3 regions of the Porticoccus hydrocarbonoclasticus MCTG13d genome follow, and region 2 is predicted to be linked to each of the others. Evidence: predicted binding sites of a transcription regulator. Region 2 holds the regulator's gene; each other region holds the start of a gene.
What was found. Region 2 encodes sigma-54, which starts transcription at its own class of promoters, with help from an activator protein. Its sites were predicted from a motif close to TGGCACANNNNTTGCNNT; they were not measured.
Positions count from the first base shown of each region.

Region 1: the regulator sigma-54 is predicted to act here: its motif matches at 3,378-3,395, upstream of U740_RS01310 (CmpA/NrtA family ABC transporter substrate-binding protein).
Region 3: the regulator sigma-54 is predicted to act here: its motif matches at 3,880-3,897, upstream of U740_RS10895 (PEP-CTERM sorting domain-containing protein).

Region 1 is NZ_JQMM01000001.1:260,127-267,518, reverse strand. It holds gene U740_RS01320 (methyl acetate hydrolase AcmB) at 1-1,087, opposite strand, end outside; gene U740_RS01315 (sigma-54 interaction domain-containing protein) at 1,317-3,194, opposite strand; gene U740_RS01310 (CmpA/NrtA family ABC transporter substrate-binding protein) at 3,540-5,006, shown strand; gene ntrB (nitrate ABC transporter permease) at 5,008-5,835, shown strand; gene U740_RS01300 (ABC transporter ATP-binding protein) at 5,839-6,726, shown strand; gene cynS (cyanase) at 6,747-7,187, shown strand; gene U740_RS01290 (nuclear transport factor 2 family protein) at 7,246-7,392, shown strand, end outside.
Region 2 is NZ_JQMM01000001.1:882,155-889,546, forward strand. It holds gene yjgA (ribosome biogenesis factor YjgA) at 1-305, opposite strand, end outside; gene mgtE (magnesium transporter) at 311-1,669, opposite strand; gene U740_RS04240 (HPr family phosphocarrier protein) at 1,764-2,045, opposite strand; gene rapZ (RNase adapter RapZ) at 2,071-2,931, opposite strand; gene ptsN (PTS IIA-like nitrogen regulatory protein PtsN) at 2,944-3,402, opposite strand; gene hpf (ribosome hibernation-promoting factor, HPF/YfiA family) at 3,408-3,695, opposite strand; gene U740_RS04260 (RNA polymerase factor sigma-54) at 3,716-5,167, opposite strand; gene lptB (LPS export ABC transporter ATP-binding protein) at 5,292-6,017, opposite strand; gene lptA (lipopolysaccharide transport periplasmic protein LptA) at 6,018-6,521, opposite strand; gene lptC (LPS export ABC transporter periplasmic protein LptC) at 6,511-7,092, opposite strand; gene U740_RS04280 (KdsC family phosphatase) at 7,097-7,392, opposite strand, start outside.
Region 3 is NZ_JQMM01000001.1:2,284,106-2,291,497, forward strand. It holds gene U740_RS10880 (FAD-dependent oxidoreductase) at 1-309, shown strand, start outside; gene U740_RS10885 (FGGY family carbohydrate kinase) at 322-1,752, opposite strand; gene U740_RS10890 (M90 family metallopeptidase) at 1,904-2,692, opposite strand; gene U740_RS10895 (PEP-CTERM sorting domain-containing protein) at 3,139-3,804, opposite strand; gene U740_RS10900 (hypothetical protein) at 4,076-4,354, opposite strand; gene U740_RS10905 (hypothetical protein) at 4,567-4,851, opposite strand; gene U740_RS11925 (PEP-CTERM sorting domain-containing protein) at 5,342-5,848, shown strand; gene U740_RS10915 (hypothetical protein) at 6,518-7,392, opposite strand, start outside.

The sequences.
Region 1 (7,392 bases), 620 kb from region 2:
TGCCCCCGATCCCATTCTGTCGGTCAATCCAGTAGAACAGATTCGCCAGTCCCGCCCACATTATTTGCCCGGCGGGCCGGCCAGAGGGCGTTGGTTCATCGTTGATCTGGAAGGTATAACCCCAGGATTTTTTCAGCCCCGGAAAGAACTCGCCACTGTTGGAAAGCGCCGGCATCGAGGTTGTCCAGCCGCCACTCTGTAAACCCACCAGCCCATTTCTGGACATCTTTTCTACGGTTTCTTTGTTCAGTACACGGCCATCTGGCCCCGCGCCATCATTCAGTATCATCCGGATAAATTTCATGTAATCCGGTACGGTGCCGTACAACCCGTGCCCACCCATATCCATTTCCGGTGGTTGCGGGAGAACCAGATCCCAGGGTGCCAGCTGGCCATCTTCGGCGCGGGTGTGCAGGCTGGCCAGTCGTGATCGCATGGCGGGGGTCAGGGTGAAGGCGCTGTCTGTCATGCCCAATGGGTTAAAGATGCGTTCCTGCATGACTTCGCCCAGGCGTTTGCCTCGCACTGCTTCGACAATCTTGCCCACCCAATCGAGGTTGACACCATACATCCAGCATTCTCCCGGGTCGTGCAGCAGTACGGATTTGATGCCGTCATAGGTGCTGGATACCACTGAAGCTGTTTCCCTTGCTGTGCGGAATGCCAGGTCATCGTGGCTAAAGAACTCATAACCAAAACCGGCGGTATGCAGCATCAGTTGATTGATCGTGATATCTGATTTCGGTGCCCTCAGCTTCGGCTGGCCGTTGCTGTCAAAACCGTCGAGTACCTGAATCTCTGCAATGTCGGGTACATAGTCCCTGGCGGGATCATCCAGACTTACTAAACCTTCTTCGACCAGCTGCATCAAGGTAGTGCCGGTCAGGGCCTTGGTGCAGGAAAAAATGGCGAACACGGAATCGGTGGCAATAGGCTTTGTTTTGCCCATTTCTCTCACCCCGGCAGTCCCTTCGTAGAAATTGGCCCTTTTGTCGGTGACCATGGCTACAACGCCCGGTGCCCCACCGGACTCTGCGACCGTATTCGTCAATACGCTGTCCGCCGCTTCTTTCATTCGATTATTCATTGTGGTTCCTTCTCTCATTGCCCTGTTTGTGGATATCAGGCGCTCCTATGGTTATTGATTTTGCTGTGCTGTTCAAGCGAGTGCAGAGCATATTTCTTTAGCGCTGGTGGGGTAGGAATCTCTGGGCCATGTCTTTCGTATAACCCGTCAGTGCACAATGCAGGGGTGGTTCCCGGAAAAGGAGTTTTAAAAGCATGGACCCTGTGGGGGTAGGCCTGTTAAATCGGTGTTAATGTTTGGTGGAACCCTGTTTAAAAAGCCTGGTGTCAATTTGATATTTCTTGATCCTCGATGCCAGTGTGGTGGGTTTGATATCCAATAGCTGGGCCGCCCCGTCATGGCCAAAGACCTTGCCATGGCATTTTTCCAGCGCCATTAGCAGATTGCGGCGTTCCTGTTGTTTAAGGTCGGAAGCGGTCAGAACACTACTGTCCGGTTCAACCCGGGCAACGTTTTGTTGATCTCTGGTCAACAGATCACTGAATCTCAATGTCGGTCCCTGGGCGAGTATGACCTGGCGTTCAATTACGTTTTCCAGTTCGCGGATATTTCCCGGCCAGTGGTAGTCCTTTAGTTTTTCCAGCTCACTGAGTGAAATTTTCAGGCCCTGCTTGTTGGTTCTGGTGCAGCTTTTTTTCAAAAAATGTTGGGTCAGCAGAGGGATATCCTCTCTCCTCTCGCGCAGTGGTACCGATTCAATCGGGAAAACATTGAGTCGGAAATAAAGGTCTTCACGAAACTGGCCCCGCTGCACCTGTTCCTTGAGATTGCGGTTGGTGGCGGTGATGATACGAACATCTACACGACGGGTTTTCGATTCGCCAACGCGCTCAAACTGCTGCTCCTGTAAAACCCGCAGCAGCTTGCCCTGGAGGTGCAGGGGTATTTCGCCGACCTCGTCGAGGAATAGTGTGCCGCCGTTAGCCAGCTCAAACCGGCCGGGTCGATCGTTGGTGGCGCCGGTGAAAGCGCCCCTGGTGTGACCGAAAAATTCGCTTTCGAACAGGTCCGCTGGAATGGCTGCGCAGTTGACCCGGATCAGTGAGCGATTGGAACGGTGGCTCATTTCGTGGATTGCCCTGGCAATCAGTTCCTTTCCGGTGCCGGACTCACCACTGATAAGCACAGTAGAATCTGTCGGCGCCACCAGTTCAATTTTCTGCAGGATATGCTGCACGGCACCACTTTTACCAATGATCTGGTGGTGATTGAATTCAGAGTTGATTTCTTCCTGTAAATAGGCGTTTTCCAGTTCCAGTTGGTTTTTCAGTTTTTCGACTTCTGCCAGTGCTTCCAGGAGCCGTTTGCGGTCGGTTTTTTTCTGGGATATATCGCGAAAAATCACCACCGCGCCGACAATAAAGCCGTTGTCCCTGACCGGTGTGCTGGTGTATTCCACGTCGATGGGTTTGCCGGACTTCGTCCAGAACGTGTCGTCCTCTACCCGGTGAACCGTGCCGTCCCGGAACGCTTCAAAGATGGGACATTCCTGCATATTGAAATGCGAGTGATCCGCGTGGGAGTGGTGCACCATGTTGTGCATATTCCTGCCGGCCAATTCCTCTGCCCGGTAGCCGAGAATCCGCTCCGCCGCAGGATTGACGAACGTGGTAATACCATTGGCTTCAACCCCGTAGATCCCGTCACCGGCTGCATCCAGTAGCAGCTGGTTTTCTCGCTCAAACTCCTGGAACACCTGGGATACCCTGTTCCAGTGGCCGATACCCGACAGGTAGTGTCGCTCGGCACTGGAGCGCTCACGCAACAGTTCCAGGTCATCGGCCCTTTGCAAACCGAGGAAGAGCTGAGGTTGGCCGCCGGAATCAGAACAGCGGCCATTGACCTCCAGACGGGTTTCCCCGATGGCCGATTGCACCAGGAGGTGGTCACACCAGCCCCGCCCTTTTTCGATCAGTTCCTGGGTGAACAGGATCAGCGCTGGCAGGTTGGGCGCGAAGAGCTGACTGGCCCGGCCGGACTGAATCTCAATAACATCCCTGTGCAAGAGTCGGCAGGCCTCCTGGTTGACGAACAGAACCCGGTCCTCAATCGGGTCGATCACCAGTTGTGCGGTGGCGGAGTAATAGAAAAAACGTTCGTCCTGCATAGGCCCTACCGTTAGGTCCTGGGGGGGTATCAATACAGCTAACAAATTTCGGGCCAATAACGACGAAAAATCGTTTTTTTGTCTACGACTTTTCGTGAACTACGACTTTTCGTGGTTGGTATAACAGCTTGTTGTCAGTTGTTTTTCTTTTTAAATCAGACAATTGACAGTCTTCAGCACGGTTGGCACCAAAGTTGCGACGTAGTAGGGCAGCAGTTGCTATCAATACAAACAAGCAAGATTTGATGGTACACCGCTGCCCGTCCACGAGCGGTTCTCAGGGTTCAGCGCACCAGCACAGTGCGCAGCCACAGCGTTAGCTACAAAACGAAGAGGAAATACATCATGGCGACGAAAAGTTTAGGTAACCCGTTTGATGCCGATACCAGCCTCACGCACACCAATGATTGTTCCTGCAGGTTATGTCAGGCTGAGTCTGTCAATCCCGGTGGTCTTACCGACGACCAGCGCCTGGTCTTGTTGGAGCAACAGGCTGAACAGGGCGAAGGCCACAGACAATCGTCAGAAGCAGGGGGGGTGTCCTTCAACAGTTCTGAAGATTTGCTCGACCGGGCAGTGGAAAGTGCGATTGTGCGCGGTGTTTTTGGACACAACGATACCAGTCGTCGAAATTTTATCCGGTTGATGGGCGGCGGTACCCTGGCCACGGTACTCGGCAGCATGATCCCGCTGGAAAAAGTGAAAGCGGCGGTGAAGGAGTCGATGGGTCCACTGGAGAAAACCAAGCTGAAGGTGGGTTTTGTGCCGATTACCTGTGCCACGCCGATCATCATGGCGCAGCCAATGGGTTTCTATGCAAAGTATGGCCTCGACGTGGACGTGATCAAGACAGCCGGTTGGGCGGTGGCCAGGGATATGTCCCTGAATGGGGAATACGATGCCTCTCACATGCTGACTCCTATGCCGCTGGCCATGTCCATGGGGGCGGGATCAACCGCGACCCCTTACATCATGCCGGCCGTGGAAAACATCAACGGTCAGGCCATCGTGCTCCACAACAAGCACAAGGATAAGCGCGACCCGAAACAGTGGAAGGGCTTCAAATTTGGGGTGCCCTTTGATTACTCCATGCACAACTTCCTGCTGCGCTATTACGTGGCGGAGCATGGGCTGGATCCGGATCAGGATATTCAGATCCGGGTCGTGCCGCCGCCGGAAATGGTGGCCAACCTCCGGGCCGGCAACCTGGATGGTTACCTGTCGCCGGATCCATTCAACCAGCGTGCTGTTTTCGAAAAGATCGGTTTTCTGCATATTCTCACCAAGGATATCTGGGAGGGCCACCCCTGCTGTGCCTTTGCCTGTAGCCAGAAGTTCGCCACGGAGATGCCCAATACCTACGCAGCTCTGTTCAGGGCCATTGTGGATGCCACCCATTTTTCTGCCAAAGCAGAAAACCGTGAAGAAATCGCCCGGGCCATCTCGCCGAAAAACTATCTCAATCAGCCGGAGGTGGTGGTCAGGCAGGTTCTGACGGGTCGCTATGTGGATGGGTTGGAGGAGAAGATTTACGACGTTCCCGACCGCATTGATTTTGATCCCTTCCCCTGGCACTCCATGGCGGTATGGATTCTCACCCAGATGAAACGCTGGGGTTATATCAGTGGTGATGTGGATTACAAGAAGATCGCCGAGCAGGTCTACGTGGCATCGGAAACCGGTAAGGTCATGGAGGAGCTGGGTTATACACCACCGGCGACCACCTACAAGAAACACATCATTATGGGCAAGACGTTTGATTACAACGAGCCCGAGGAATACATCAACAGCTTTGCCATCAAGAGGGTATGACATGGCGTCACTGAATATTAAGGCAACCCTGCTCTCGCTGTTGCTGTTACTGGTTGGGCTCGGCATCTGGGAGGCGATGAATCAGGCCCCTGCGGCCAGTACGGGGTTGTCGGAATATGAACGGATGATGGGCGGAGCAGATCAGGAGGCCCGCGTTCCACCCCCGTCCCAGGTGTTCAGCCATGCCTGGAATGAGCTGCGCGACCCCTTCTACGATGCCGGTCCCAATGACAAAGGTATCGGTATCCAGTTGGCCTATTCCCTCTATCGGGTGCTGACTGGCTATCTGGCGGCGGCGTTGATCGCAATACCTCTCGGTTTTGTTATTGGCATGTCGCCTCTGATGCACAAGGCACTCAATCCTTTTATCCAGGTACTGCGTCCCATCTCGCCACTGGCCTGGATGCCTCTGGCTCTATTCATCATCAGGGACTCGGAGGGATCAGCCATTTTTGTGATCTTTATCTGTTCCATCTGGCCCATGTTGATCAATACCGCCTTTGGCGTGGCCAATGTCCGCACCGACTGGATCAAGGTGGCCCGTACCCATGAGCTGAGCCCATTGAAAACGGCCTTTCTGGTGATTCTACCGGCGGCAGCGCCCACCATTCTCACCGGAATGCGCATTTCCATTGGTATCGCCTGGCTGGTGATTGTCGCTGCCGAAATGTTGGTGGGTGGAACCGGTATCGGCTATTACGTCTGGAACGAGTGGAATAATCTGGATCTGAACAGCGTTATTTTTTCCATTTTGATGATTGGTATCGTCGGTATGTTGCTGGATATGACCCTGGCAGCTGTGACGAAACTGGTGCAATACGAGGATTAGCCCATGAGTCGACATTTCGTCAGTATCGAAGGGCTTTCCAAAGTCTATCCTTCAAAAGAGCAGGATCTGGTGGTGTTTGAAGGTGCCAACATCGGCATCGACAAAGGGGAGTTTGTTTGCATTATCGGTCACTCAGGCTGTGGAAAGTCCACCATTTTAAATGTGATGGCGGGACTGGAGACCCCCACCACGGGCACCATGATCATGGACAACAAGGAGGCTTCCGGACCGAGCCTTGATCGCGGTGTGGTCTTTCAGAATTACAGCTTATTGCCCTGGCTAACGGCTCTTCAGAATGTCAGTTTTGGGGTCAAGGCGAGGTGGCCGAAGTGGAATAAAGCCAAAGTGGACGCCCACAGCAGTCACTTCCTGGAAATGGTCGGGTTATCCGGGGCGCTTCATCGCAAGCCATCCGAATTGTCCGGCGGCATGTGTCAGCGTGTCAGTATTGCCCGCGCCTTTGCCACTAGTCCCAAGCTGTTACTGCTCGATGAGCCATTTGGTGCGCTTGATGCGTTGACCCGGGGGGTCATTCAGGATGAACTGCTGAAAATATGGAGTGAAACCCAGCAGACCGTTTTCATGATTACCCACGACGTCGACGAGGCCATACTCCTGGCAGACAGGGTGCTGTTGATGACCAATGGTCCCCACGCCAGAGTGGCCGAATCCGTCAAGATCAATATACCCCGCCCGCGCAACCGCGCGAATATTATTGAGGATCCTGCCTACTACAAGATTCGCAATTACCTGGTGAATTTCCTGGTGAAACGTTCCGGGCAATTGTCGGGCTCTGCAGGGCAGGTTGGCGGGGCCACGCAGGAAATAGACCCCTCTGTTGAAATTCATCCACAAAGTGAACAGTCGGCAGGCCTGAAGGCTGCTATCTAATGAAAAGTTAAGGAGTTTCCATGAACAAAGTATCCATGACTGAAACCATTATCAGTATCAAGCTGGCCAAGGGTTTGAGCTGGGAGACCATGGCCGATGATCTGGGTATGTCGACGGTGTGGCTGACCTCCGCCTGTCTCGGCATGAACAGTGCCCCACCGGAAAAGGCGAAAGCGATTGCCGACTACCTGGGTCTGGGTCCGGAAGTTGCCACTGCACTGGCGAGCTATCCAACAAAAAACTGGGACAAGTCGGTGCCGACAGACCCGTTGATCTACCGGCTTTATGAGGTGGTTGGGGTCTACGGGGATACTCTGAAAGAGGTTATTCAGGAAAAATTTGGTGACGGGATCATGAGCGCCATCGATTTTTCCATGGAAGTCGACAAGATTGAGGACCCCAAGGGCGACCGGGTATTGCTGACCCTGAACGGCAAGTTTCTACCCTACAAGAGTTGGTAATGTCTTGCCGGATTGTGCGGGGACTGATGCCAACTTTGGTTGCTGCGAGGAGAAAGCCATGAATGAACCACTGAGGCCACCGTTGCCCCCGTTTACATTTGAGGACGCCGTGCTCAAGGTGCGCAGGGCCGAGGATGCGTGGAATACCAAAGACCCAGCATTGGTGTCGCTGGCTTATACGGAGGATTCCCGCTGGCGCAATCGG
Region 2 (7,392 bases):
AAAACCTGACTGTCGTGATGAAAGCTCTCAAGCTCCCGTCGTATGCCCTCGCTGTCAATAACACGCATGATTTTGCCAATATATTGTAGTTGGCGTCGTCGACCCTCGCGATTTTTTAGCCGTCTCGCCAACATCACGGCTTCGGCAAGTTCTTCTGGCATGGTGACCTTGGCCAGTTTGGCCGGGGCTAGATCCACGAGCTCTTCACCGAGCTTTTGCAGTGCGATCATCTCGCGCTTGACGGCCGATTTGCTTTTGGGTGGTTCCTCGTCTGGCAGACGGTCTGGAAAAGAATCTTCAATCATGATGGTTAGCTATAAAACAGGGTGGCGAGACCCAGAAACGAGAGAAAACCCACCACATCTGTAACCGTGGTGAGAGCGACGCTCCCCGCCAGAGCGGGGTCGATACGGCATTTTTTTAGAAACACCGGCAGCAACGTGCCTGCAACAGCGGCGGAGATGAGGTTGATGGCCATGGCGGCAGCAATGATGAAGGCTATGATCGGGTCGTTAAACCAGAGAGCAGCAACGCCGCCCATGACCAGTGCCCATAGCATGCCATTCAATGCCCCGACGGCAAATTCCTTGCTCAGTAACCAGCGCATATTGTTTTTGCTGATCTGTCCCAGTGCCATGCCCCGAATAACCACGGTGAGAGTCTGACTACCAGCAACACCACCCATGCTGGCGACGATGGGCATCAGGATAGCCAGCGCGACGACCTTTTCAATCGTGGCTTCGAAAATGTTGATCACCGAGGAGGCGAGGATAGCGGTTATCAGGTTCATCCCGAGCCAAACGGCCCGACGGGGTGCCGTGCGTTTAACCGAAGCAAACGTCTCTTCTTCATCGCTGAGACCGGCCAACCCTAACAATGAGTGGGCGGCATCCTCGATAATCACGTCTACCACGTCATCGATGGTGATTCGGCCAAGCAGTTTGTGGTCTGCGCCTACCACTGGAGCTGAAACCCAGTCATTCTTTTCAAACAGCAGTGCAACCTGCGAATCGGGCATATCGGCTGTGATGGCCTGTGCATCAGTTACCATCATCTCGCGCACGGTGATATTTGGGCTCGCGGTCAGCAGTTTGGTGAGCGGTAATGTGCCGAGAAAAGTATCTTCCCTGTTCACCACAAAAATATTATCGGTGATATCCGGAATTTCTTCATGGCGGCGCAGATAGCGCAAAACCACATCAATCGTCAGATCGGGCCGGACAGTGATGGTGTCCGTATTCATCAACCCGCCGGCGGTATCTTCATTGTAAGTGAGTACTCGCTCGACCCGCAGCCTGTCCTGGCTGCTCATCGCCTGGAGTACTTCTGGTATTACCTGGTCGGGGAGTTGCTGCAGAATGTCCGCAATATCGTCGGGATCAAGACCTTCAGTGAGTGAGGCGACCTCGTGACTTTCCATTTCACTAAGGATTTCACCGCGAAGTTCCTCGCTGAGCTCACCGATCACTTCGCCTTCCAGCTCCCGGTCAACCAGGTCCCATAATACCCGCCGGGCTTTAGGTGGTGCAGACTCTATCTGGTCAGCGATATCGCCGGGAGAAAGGTTATTGAGCATGTGCCGGAGCAGGCGCACATCGCTCGAATTCATCATTTCGTTGATGCTGGCGAGCCTGGACAAATGGCTGAATTTTTCGTTAGGCCCCTGCATCTGAGAAGTTTTCCCTGACTGTCAGTTTGAAGGCGGATAGTGTATAGGTGGGCGTGACAAAATTATACAGTGGTCTGGTTGGTAGGCGGCGCGGTTAGTGCTCTTCCTCGAATCGGTTACCGATTAACTGTTCGATATCGCGATGGGCGCGCTCCGCATCACTGCCTTCGAAAATGAAATGGAGAGAGGTGCCCTGGGTCGCGGCAAGCAACATCAGTGACATCACGCTTTTGGCGTCCACCAGTTTGTCGGGACTGCGCCCGGTTTTGATGGCGCAGCCATATTTTCCGGCAGTCGAAGCCAGCTTTGCGGCTGCTCGAGCATGCAGCCCTAGACGGTTCACAATGGTGATTTCTGTACAGATTATTTTTGACATAACAGCCTTCTCGTGATGGCGCCCGTCAGGCCAGTTCTCTGTGCCGGACCTGTACATTCGGCATTGTGCTGCTGAAATGTCTGGCTAGAACGCTGGATATGTAGACTGAGCGGTGCTGTCCCCCGGTGCAGCCCACTGCAATGGTTAGATAGCTGCGATTATTGGCAAGAAATGACGGTGTCCAGCGGGACAGAAACTGCTTGATATCATTAGTCATGTCGATGACTTCCGGTTGCGATTCGAGAAATTCGATCACTGGCTGGTCATTGCCGGTAAAGGGCCTTAATTCCTGTTTCCAGTGGGGGTTTGGCAGGCAGCGAACGTCAAAGACAAAATCCGCGTTGACTGGTACTCCGCGTTTAAAGGCAAAGGATTCAAACATGACAGCCATGTCATCTCTGCTGTGGGGGGCAATTTGTTGTTTGATGACATCGCGCAGCTGGTGCAGAGTCATGGTGCTGGTATCAATTCTGCGATCTGCAATTGAGGCAATCGGGTCCAGCAGGGTGGTTTCGAGTTCTATGGCTTCGTGGATATCCACCCGGTCATTGGTGAGGGGGTGCTTGCGACGTGTTTCACTGAAACGCTGGATAATGACGGAATTTCTGGCATCGAGAAAAAGCACTTCATAATTGATGCCCGAATATTTCAGCTCCGCAAGAATTTTTGGTAGTTGGTCAAGGTCTTCGCCCAGGTTGCGGACATCGATTCCCACCGCAATTTTTTCCAGCCAGTGTTGGCTCTTGGCGTTGATGGCTTTCTGAAAAAGACCGGGAAGCAAACTGGCGGGAAGATTGTCAATACAGGTAAAACCGACATCTTCGAGAACGTTCAGTGCGGTACTCTTGCCAGATCCGGAACGCCCACTTACCACCACCAGTCGCATTAGTCTTTCACCTCAGTCACCATCATTGCCGGTTGCTATCCGGAAGAGATCTTGATCACTGCTGGCCTGCCGCAATGCATTGCGAACCGTTTCGTCCTGAAGTAATTCGGCAATGGAAGAGAGGACCTGCAGGTGTTCGTCGTTTTGCTCCTCGGGTACGATTAGTGCAAAGATCAGATCTACCGGCTCTCCATCAATGGCATCGAAATCGACGGCATCAGCCAGTTTGACAAGTGCCCCGGTAATTTTTTCACAGCCTGCCAAACGACAGTGGGGGATGGCAACACCTTCTCCTATCCCGGTGCTGCCCAATCGCTCTCTTGCCAGCAGGCTCTGGTAAAGGTCGTCTGCGTTAACCCCTTCCATGCGTTCTGTCAGGAAGACGGAAAGGTTTTCCAGTACCCTTTTTTTGCTACCGCCCTCGGCGCTGGCAACGGTGTTTTCAGGGGTGAGTACATCAATCAGTTTCATGAGTGTTATCTACCGCGGTTCTTTTCCTTGTGCTTGATCAACTGTCGGTCCAGCTTGTCGGTCAGCATGTCGATAGCGGCATAAAGATCTTCATGCTCGGAATCGGCAAAGAATTCACCGCCGCTGACATGGACTGTTGCTTCAGCTTTCTGGATCAATTTGTCAACTGAGAGAATCACATTCGTGCTGGTGATGCCGTCGTGGTGACGCTCCAGTTTGGATAATTTGGTAGTGACATAGTCTTTGATCGGATCAGTGATATCGAGATGATGTCCGCTGATGTTCAATTGCATGCGGTTCTCCTTAATGGGTGTTAGGTGTTGGGGTTGTAGCGTTTTCTTTCGCTGGAAGAGGGGATACCCATCCCCTCGCGGTATTTGGCAACAGTGCGTCGGGCAACCTGAATACCCATCTCCTGAAGCAGTGCTGTCAGTTTGTTGTCACTGAGGGGCTTGCCCGGATTTTCAGCGCTTACCATTTTTTTCAGCATAGCGCGAATGGCAGTTGATGAACACTCCCCGCCAGCGTCGGTCGAGACGTGGCTGGAGAAGAAATACTTGAGTTCAAAAACACCCTGCGGTGTGTCGATGTACTTTTGGGTGGTCACCCTCGAAATAGTGGATTCGTGCAGTTCCAGTCGTTCGGCAATATCTGCCAGCACCATGGGCTTCATCGCCACGGGTCCCTGTTCCAGAAAGCCCTGTTGTAATTCAATGATGCAGCTGGTGACGCGCATCAGGGTGTCATTGCGGCTTTCCATGCTGCGCAGAAACCATTTGGCCTCCTGGAGGTGATTCTTGAGGAAGGTGTTGTCCTGACTGGAATCGGCTCTGCGAATCAACTGGGCGTACTGTTGATTGATACTCAGGCGAGGGGTGATGTCCTCATTGAGGGAAACTTTCCAGTGATTATCGACTTTGGTGACCCGAACATCGGGTACCACGTACTCGATATCATCGTTTCGAATGGCGTCACCGGGGTTGGGAGACAACGTCTGGATTAGCAGGATGGCACCCTCGAGTATCTCGTGGGACAGACCGGTGATTTTTTCCATTTGTCGAAAATTGCGCTGTCCAACCAGTTCCAGGTGGTCGGTGACGAGCTGGATGGCCTCGTTAATCAGCGGTGTATCCGGAGAGAACTGGTTCAGCTGGATCAGAAGACATTCGGCGAGGCTGGTGGCTGCAACACCAGGTGGGTCAAACTGCTGAATGCGGTGCACTACAGCGAGCACTTCATCCAGCTCAATTTCGTCGTCCAGCGCGGCCCAGATTTCTTCAACCGGTGCCGTCAGCATGCCCCGGCTATCAATTGAATCGATGATTATTTCACCGATCAGGTAATCCTTGGGAGACATCGGCGTCAGATTAAGTTGCCAGATCAGGTGGTCCTGAAGCGACTCTGTGACGTTGTGAACGCTGTCAAAGTCCCGTGTGTCCGCACCGGTGTTTCTAATGGTGGTACTGGGTTGGTAAATATCGTCCCAATTAGCGTCGACTGGCAGGTCAGTGGGTATTTTACTGTCCCATTCACTGCTGTTGAGATCACGGGTTGCACTGTCGATATCTTCATTTTTCCCGGTGGCCGTTTCTGCGGCCAGGTTCTCGGATTCTTCGGCAAGCTCAAGCAGTGGGTTATCGTAGAGGTTCTGCTGGATTTCCTGGTGCAAGTCGAGAGAGGATAATTGCAACAGGCGGATGGCCTGCTGTAGCTGAGGGGTCATCGTCAGCTGCTGGCCGATTTTCAGTTGCAAGCTGGCTTTCATGTTATGACTGCGTATAGAGAGTTGTTACGAAAATGTTCACACGGAAAGTGTAGTCTGCCTCCGGGGGGAGAGACAAGCAAAATGTGTGCCGCTTTGCACAATCGCTGCGCGGTGGTACGTCCCATCAAAGCATAAAGTCTTCGCCGAGATAGATATCCCGTACCTGCTGGTTGGCGACAATATCGGTGGCCTGTCCCTCGGCAATAACCTGTCCTTCACCAACGATATAAGCATGTTCGCAGATATCGAGTGTCTCGCGTACGTTGTGGTCTGTGATCAGGACACCAATACCTATATCGCGTAAATGACGGATGATCTGTTTGATATCGTTGACTGAAATCGGGTCGACCCCGGCAAAGGGTTCGTCCAGAAGAATAAAGGCTGGCTCAATGGCCAGTGCGCGAGCAATTTCCACTCTGCGACGCTCTCCTCCCGAGAGACTCATGCCAAGGGTGTTGCGGATATGGCTGATATGGAACTCCTGGAGCAGCTGTTCCAGCTTTTTCGCTCGCTGTTGTTTGTCGAGATCTTTTCTGGTTTCCAGGATCGCCAGAATATTATTCTCCACGGTCATCTTGCGAAAAATGGAGGCCTCTTGCGGGAGATAGCCAAGCCCTTTTCGAGCCCTGCCGTGCATGGACAGAGAAGTGATGTCTTCATTATCGATATGAACAGAACCGCCATCTTGATGAACCAGCCCGACAATCATGTAAAAGCAGGTGGTTTTGCCAGCACCGTTAGGCCCGAGCAATCCCACGATCGCACCGCTTTCGACGGTGAGGGAGACATCGCGAATCACCGGCCTTCTTTTATAGCTTTTGATCAGGTTTGACGCTTTAAGGATAGCCATTTAGTTTGCATCCTTTTGCTTGTTGGGTGGAATGACCATTTGGATTCGCTGGCGGGGATTGTCGCCACTGCTCGCCTTGACTACCTCTGCCTTCAGGTCATAGTTGATTTTTTCACCGGTGATAACGGTGCCATTTTGCTCAACGCTGGCATTTTTCAGTAGATCAATACGGTCGCTGGCCAGATGGTATTCAATAGTGTCACCCTTGGCGTACATCATGTTGTCGTTGGGGTTCGGTTGTTGTTGGTAGCGGGCAGGCTTTCCCACGCAGACAATTCGAACGACCTGGTTGTTTGCCGTGTAGACGGTGACCTTGTCCGCGTGGATTTTGATGGTTCCCTGGGTAATAACGACAGCGCCTTCGTAGATCGTTGTGCCGGTTTTCTCGTATCGTTCGGCTCTGTCCGATTCAATATTGATAGGCTGTTGTGCGTCGCTGGGTAGCGCCAGACTGGAGGAATGACATGCTGCCAGTAGCAGCAGAATGAATAAATTATGGCGCACGGTGAATCCCCTTTACTTTTGATAGCAGTTTGAATATCTCATCATTAAGATCTGCCCACATGCCTGTGCCAGTGGTCTCTCCCCGAGGTGTTTTAATGGTCACAGGAAGGCCGGTTTCGGCAATATTGGTCTCAGGGAATATGGTTAATTTGCTGGTGAGAAATTCATTCTTGCCGCCTTTTTTAACAGATTGCCACGCATAGACCTCACCGGACAGGACAGCCCGCTCACCCCCGTTGTAGATAGTGCCTTTCTGGGAGGTTACATGCCATGGGGGTGCCTGTTCCGAACCCTCGTTCGGCTCACTGTAAGACACCATGCCGGGGTTCTCCAGTTCCAGTCGGTTGCCGCGATTAAAGTGGCGTGCCTCCGTGGCTGTGAGGGTGTAAGCCCGGTTGCCATCCCTGTCAAAATTTACCGTATCAATATTGTTCATATAACTGTCTGCTTTAGGTAATTCTTCTGCATCGGCGCTTGGCTTGTTCAGAAATACCTCTGGTGGTGACAGCCAGAACAACAGGAAAATCCCTGTTGAGGCGAGCAGCATGGCAGTCATCAAAATATTGCGCATAAGTCTAGAGGTAGTCCGTAAAGGTGGATTCCAGTTTATCCTGAGCCTGCAAAAGCAGCTCGGCCAGTTCCCGGACAGCACCGGCTCCACCGCAGGTGGTGGTCTGCCAGAGTGCGTGTTCAGCAATAATTGGCCGGGCATTTGCCACGGCGGCCCCCAGCCCCACTCGTCTGATGACAGCCAGGTCGGGAAGATCGTCGCCGAGAAAGGCAATTTCATTCATCTGGTAAGGGTGAGTAACCAGCAAGTCTTCCAGAGCGGTCAGCTTGTCCTCTCTTCCCTGTACGACAAGGTCGATAC
Region 3 (7,392 bases), 1.4 Mb from region 2:
GCAGAGAGAGACTACCTGTTAGGTATTTTGAAGCATTATTTCCCTGACTACGATGGCCGGGTTTGCGGCGAAATGGCCGGGCTCCGGGTGCTGCCAAAAGCTGCCGAAGGATTTCACCACCGCAGCCGAGAAGTGGAGTTTGTGGAAAATTCGCACTATCTGGCGATCTATGGCGGCAAACTCACTGGCTACCGCGCCACCGCAGAAAAAGTCCTGAAACGGATCCAGAAAAAACTGGGGCCGGCCAGTGCCGGGCGACGCGGTGACACCCGCCGGTTACCCCTGCCACCCGCTAAAGAGCAATCCTGACTCCAGGTCCTGTCAGACAGACCTTGCCGTCGCGTCCGCCATGGCTTTAAGCCAGTCAGTGTAACGCTGCTTGATAGCCCCATCAGGCTGCGGCTTAAACTGCTCAAATGCCGACAGCCAATCTCCCGGCTGACCTGCCAGCAAAAAAGCCGCGCCTCTCGCGGTGCTTTCCGTTTCACCACTGCGCAACACGATCAACCCGGACAGGTCTGCCAGCCGCTGACAGAAGCCGTCGATCATCGACAGACCGCCGCCGACCACTATCTCCACGACAGGATCGCGATCCTCGCGAAGGCGGGTCAGGTTCACCATCAGCATAAAAACCACGCTTTCCAATACCGCGACGAGCTTACCCGCCGCCGTACCCTCACCGATAAATCGGCTTTGAAAATCACTCTGCCACCAGGGCGCACCCAACCCGCCGATACCGTTGAGAAACAGCGGCACATCCCGCTCGGTCTGACACCACTCCCCCAGGAAGCGCGGGTAATCCTCGACACCCAACCCGGCGCTGATGCTATCGAGGGCACTGGCCGCACCATTCACCGTGCCTTCGGCAACAAACAGACGTTGCCGGGCAGACTGATAGACGAGAGTTTTCAGCAGGCCCGCCGGTGCCGGATCATCGGCCGGCCACGGCATGGCGATAAACGCTCCAGTGCCGGCATTGATATAAAGACGATCTGATTGCAACGGGCCAATAGCAAAAAATGCAGCATTCTGATCGCCATTCATCAGCGCCAATGGCACTGCTTTGCCACCCAGACTGAGGTCCCCGAAATCCGATTGGGTGAAACAAACCGGGGGCAGCACTCGGCGGGAAATAGCAAACTGGCTCAACAGGGTTTCGTCCCAGTCGCCACAATGAATATTCCACAACAGGGTGCGCTGGGCATTACCGGGATCTACCGCCACTGAGTGCTCCCGGGTAATGGCAGACAACAGATAGCTTGCCAATGGCCCGCAAAGCAACTGATCGGTATCCATTGCCTCGCTTACTGCAGGAATATGTTCCATGCACCAACGCAACTTGCTGGCTCCATAGTGGGCATTGGGGCGCAGACCCGTGAGATCAGCTATGGTTGCCGGATCGAGTTTGATATCGGCCAGATACGCGGCAGCGCGGGTATCCTGCCAGCTGACTACCGGGGACAGCGGCTCACCGGTTTGCCGATGCCAGCACACCAGACTGGAGCGCTGGGTCACCAACGCAGCGGACTGCAGCCGTTGCAGATCCGGCCCCAGCCTGTCGGCAACGTCTTCCAGCAACTCTCGAATGGAATTCACCACATCCGTTGGCACCTGCTCCACCCGATTTCCCGCAATAAACCGTGTCGCCACAGCGCGCCGAAGCAACAATGTAGTGGTGCCCTGGGCATCAAATACCAGTGCCCGGCTGCTTTGGCCACCTTGGTCAATTACTAAATAAAGCGAATCATTCATAGGTGTATTACAGGTTAGTGAGGCAAGTTTCTCAACCGCTTACTCAAGAATCTCTGGCTACCCCCTTTTTGTTAAATCCTAGACTAAGGTGCCAATCGAACCTTACTCACTGGAGCCAACGCACAGATTGATCCGGAAGGGGGTGCAGGGATTACATACCAGAGATCGCCAGCGGCACCGGTTGCTGGCGATAAAACTGGCACAACAACCGGTAGACTTCGGGCATCGCTGCCTTCATGGTTTCCGGCGTCTCGAAAAATGCTTCACTGCACACCGCAAAGAATTCAGCTGGACTGGTCAGTGCATAGTCATCAAGGGGTAGTGATCGGTGATGTTGCCGGTCATTTTGCAATCGATCCCACGCGGTCGTAAAAATCTCGTGCCACTCGCCGGGACGCATGTCGGGATGCATGGGCGGCGCACCATTCGCACCATCACGCAACATATCGAGTTTGTGCGCCAACTCGTGGACCACTACGTTAGCGGCCTTACCATGACGCGTATCCGCGCCGCTGTCGCAGATAGACTGCCACGATAAAATCACGGGACCACGATACCAGGCTTCGCCGCTCAAGCCGGGACCTCTGTCGTGAACCACACCATCATCAGTGCGATGGGGGCGGTTCGGCACAAAATCATCTTCGTAGAGAATCACCGTCTGCCAGCGGTCATACCAGTCCAGGCCGAGATGCAGAATGGGTACACAAGCCATTGTCGCGAGTTTCAGACACATGGCATCGGTGAACTGGAACTCACCGCCGGAAACGAACGTTTTACGCGCGAGAAACCGAAAGGTCATATCGCGCAGGGCATCGCGCTCAGAACCCTGATAACGACGTATCACCGGCCAGTCGGCAATAGCGGCCTCCCATTGCGCGGCGGTAAAACCCATTTTCTTAACGCGCCGACCTTCCAGCCAGTTGCGCAATCGTTTAAACATAGTTATCTCACCATACCTAACTACAGCTAACGTCTTGAATGGTTCAGGAGCGACAGGGTTGGAACATCTGAGAAACAGGGTTTTTCATGCAGATGCTCACTGCGAACAGCTTACGGAAAATTCTGCTTTCTGGCACCGCCAGTTTTCGAAAGAACTAGACAGGAGTCTATGGAGCGGCCAATGACCAATCCACAAAAAAATATCGTCAGGCAATCAATGAAGTCGATAAAGAAAGGGACTCAAACCACATGAAACGAACTGATTTACCACAATGAAACAGGTGGTAAGCCATGCAAGCCGAGCCTATAAAAAATATCATACATAAAAATGTGGGCCAGGCTTCCATAAATTAGAGAAGCCTGGCCCACAACTATTTTTAATCAGACGAGTCTGTCACTCACGTTACTGATTCATTAGATCCGAACAGCAAATGGGACTGCTGGCAATCAGGCCAGAGCACGTCTACGACGCTGCAGACCGAGGCCAGCCAGGCCCAGACCAACCAGCAACAGAGTACCAGGGACTGGAATCTGACCGGTAGCCCGGGATGTTGTATAGGCCAGATCGTCCGATGCAATCTCTGACCCGGAAATAGTGATTGACCCAATAGCAACCGTAGACAGCACACTCACAAATTCCATAGTGCCGTCACCCGGGCCAAAGCCGTTAGCTCTGGAAACGATATCCAGCGATTCCGCGGCAAGACCAAAAAACTCGATAAACTCCGAACCGGCACCAGCAGCACTGAACCAGCCGCTGAATCCGAAAATCCCACCCAGTCCAGAAAAATCCAGGGAATAGCTACCGAAGCCATACCCAACACCAAAGCGTGAGCCTGAATTCGGGACAATCGCACTTGATGACCTGAAGTCAATCCAGTCACCCGCGTCAACCGACCGATGATTTACTGAACCATCGACAACACTCACGTCTCCGCCAAACAACGTGGTTAAAACTGTTCGACTGCCAGGCGTGCCTTCGTAGTCTTCAACCGCATCGGGAGTGAACAGCCCGCTGGTAATGGGACTCGCATGAACACTGAAAGTACCAACCGACATGGCCATACCCAAGCCCAATCCGAACAGAATTTTTTTGTATTGACCACGCATCATTAGTACCTCTTTTTCGATATATTAATTATGTAACGATGAATCAACCGCCACTTTACTACATTCAAGTTTAATACATCAGCAAAATCCAGGCCAAAATGTAAATATAAATAAAAATCAAACAGTTAACTAAAATTCTTTGATACTTGAATCCCGGCAATGTAAAGGAACCTGACGACCTCAAAGGCATGACCCTTTTACCATTTCTACAACGAAGCCGAAGGCTGGAACTCAAATATGAATAAAAACTCCCCGTTTAAAACAGCGTTGAAAGTCATCGGCAATATTTATCTTTACCCTGCCACAAACTCATGCCAATCCTGAACACATTAACAACATCGGCACCCTGCCCGGCATTAGCCCATCTTTTGACCTGGGGATTTACTGCCCTGAGTTCCATGCCGCCTTGGGGTGTTTGGCACCATTGTGCATGGTAGATTTCAGACTTTTTTGGATGCGTTTCGGTACGGGTCAGGGCACCAAAAATGTTAATCATAAGCGGTAAAAAATCAGATTTTATAAAGCTGAAATCTCGTGTATCGCCACTTTTCAATGAAGCGCTGAGATATTACAAATAAAAAGGGAATCTATCCCGGCCCACTATTGATGGGGAAGCCACATTTTGAATCCTTGACCGGGAATTTCTACTTCGAACCCCCAATCGTCGATGGTTTTTGTGTGGGGGGGCTGCTCCGTGAAGGTTTATATAAGGTATCCCCACCACCTCGTCAAACCGTACCCCATTAACTTCAGGGCTGCGTTTTATTAAAAGTTGACGTCACTGATATTAATCCAGACCTGACCGATAATCACAAGGGCGACAATAATAAACCAGCTACCGTAAACAAGGTTATTACGGCCAATTCTGCCTTGCCGGTGCAGCCTGAATCCGTACAGAATCATCGCCGAAAATATCACCTGAATTCCAAGAATTCCGAGCGCCGAAGCTACCGAGCCAATGTCCGGTTTAAACCCCAGGGCAACAGCCAGAAATCCAACGACACCAAATGTGAACAGCAACCAACTAAAAATTCGCAGAAACTTGAGCATATGCCCCCTAAATATCACAGTTGCGTTACAGGCAGGAAATAACCTGTAGATGACCAACCTTATGAGCGTTTGCCACTTTACAGTCAGACTGCTTGATCAGCACAAGCAGCCAAAGCAAGCAGCCAAAAGAGTCATAAACCTGAATTATGTTAAGTGATGAAAGCAGATAGCGAAAAGTAGTTAATCAATAATTATTGTGACCCTTTCCATTTGAATGCTCAGCGCTCCCTTTAATTAATTCTCAGTTGTTAGCAATTCTTTCATCTTCTAAAAATTGGCACCACGGACTTTACCGGTTGTACTGTCAACATAATTTACAGCCAGCCACTACCCAACACCCCAAGCATTTACTAACTCATTGTAATTAAATGAAATAATAAATATGGCACACTTTATGCTTAACATAAACCACAAGACTTGAGCAACGTCTGGCAGTGTTGAGACACTGCAGCGAAAGCCACCTAACTGGCAGTAAAATTTGGAGAACAACATGATTACAAAGAAATTCCTGGGAAAGTGCGTAGCCATATGTGCACTGGTATTCAGCGGCTCCCTGTACGCAGCACCCATTTATGTCGGCAGCTGGGATACCTACAATGCCGACGGCCCGAGCTGGAGTGAATTCACAACGCCAACCTACACTGGCCAGGAAGTTGCCGCCCTGCTGTTTGGTGGCAGCTATAGCAATTACGCGATTTCAACCGTGAGTGCCGACCCCCTGGCCATCAACAACATGGTCTGGCTTGACCAGATCTATATCGGGGTCGACCTCTTCGGCGAAAGCTACCGGGTTGATTCCAACAACAACGGTATTTACGACATTCGGGGCGACACCAGCGCCTGGGTCAGAGACAACGGCCAGGGTGACGGATACATCAACTATGCTTTCCTGATTGAGCAAACTCCCGGTGGCACTGTGCCCGCACCCGGCACCTTGCTGCTGTTGGGCATTGGCCTCGCGGCCCTGAGCCTGAGAGCCAAACTCGCCGCACGCTGAAAACCACTCGGATTACTGCCCAGAGGTATCTTCTTGGCAGTACAGCTTGCTTCATATTGAAGTCCGCCCCGCATCGCGGGGCTTTTTTATGCTAATTTCTAATGCGACGCGTCCACCTCAGGAACAATGCGTCCACTTTCAGGGAAGTCGGCCAGCAGCCTACTCAAAACTCGTGATTTTGTACCTTTATTAGAAATACATTCCCCATTGGCAACCCGCTCTTCGGCTTTATAAAGCCCCTCCAACAGCTCGAGCCGCTATTGCATCCTCTCATATTCCCGGACGTCCACCAGCACAGGAACTCCACGCCCTCTCGTGTTAACACCATAAAACGGCGGGTTTAATGGATCTGCTTTACAAATATGGAGACACCCACCAGAAACACAGAAAGCGGGCGGATATCTTTACCTGAGTGAATTCTTGACGTGGGAATTACCTGCGTACATTTAAATGCACTTCTATATTGTGGAGCTGGCAAGGTGGGTCGCAGTGAGTGATTTATCGGTGCAGCGCGCCGATAAAACAATACGATGGCATGGGTTCTACGCCAATCAAAATGGATGCCGGGCCCTTTGTTAAACCGTACTCAACAGGTTGCGAAAACCATATTTTTAAGTTCAACCAGGACCCGGGTTTCTTGCTCGAGAGTAGAAGCCCCTGCCTCAACGGCTACTTCAAAAGACGAGCTCGACTGGCCCAGATCCCGGCGAGCCCAAGGAGGAAAAGGGGCAGTATCGCGGGTGTTGGCACTGGGGTCGCAAACCGGCTTGCAAGATCTTCAGTGGAAAAAGGGCCATCAGAGGAAAAGGTCCATGTAGCAAAATTTATGAACTGCCCTGAGAGCACCTGGTTATTCAGGATAGCGAGGGAGAGATTGATCAGATCGTCAGTAATCTCGAATGAGAGAAGGTCGGACAGCAGGTAGTCGTTCAAAAAAACGCTGTTGTTGCCTGCGCCGCCGTCGAAGATGCCGTTAATCAGCAGGCCCGAGGTCAACCCCTCCACGGTTAGCAGGTCGTCGCCCGCACCAAAGATCACATCGCCGAAGATGTTGCTGTCGCCCGAGACCAGCAGACTGCTATCGCCCTGTTCGGGGGCAAGCTGGATGGCGGTGCCGGACCGACCCCGCAGGGTGCCGCTGTTCTCGATGGTGATCTCGGAGGTGCTGGCCTCATCCGTGCCGATGGCGCGGACACCTTCGATATAGCCTTCGTTGATGATGGTCAGTGGGCCTGCGGGGCGGACATCGCCCTGCGTGGGTTCGAACAATGTATCCACGTCGATGCCGCTGCCGCCATCCATTGAATCACTCGCCGATCCCGTGGACACAATCACACCAGTGGCATGGTTGTGCACCCGCCCCTCGTCAATGTCGATCCCGTCATCGGTGCCGAGAATCACACCGTGGTTATCCAACGTCCCGCTGGCGAACTGCACACCGTCTTCGTCGTCAGTCGCAATCGAGCCATCTATGGACCAACTGCGAGTCGTCGCGTTCCACTCCAGCCCGCGGAGGGCAATGGTGCCACGGTTCTCAATGGTGA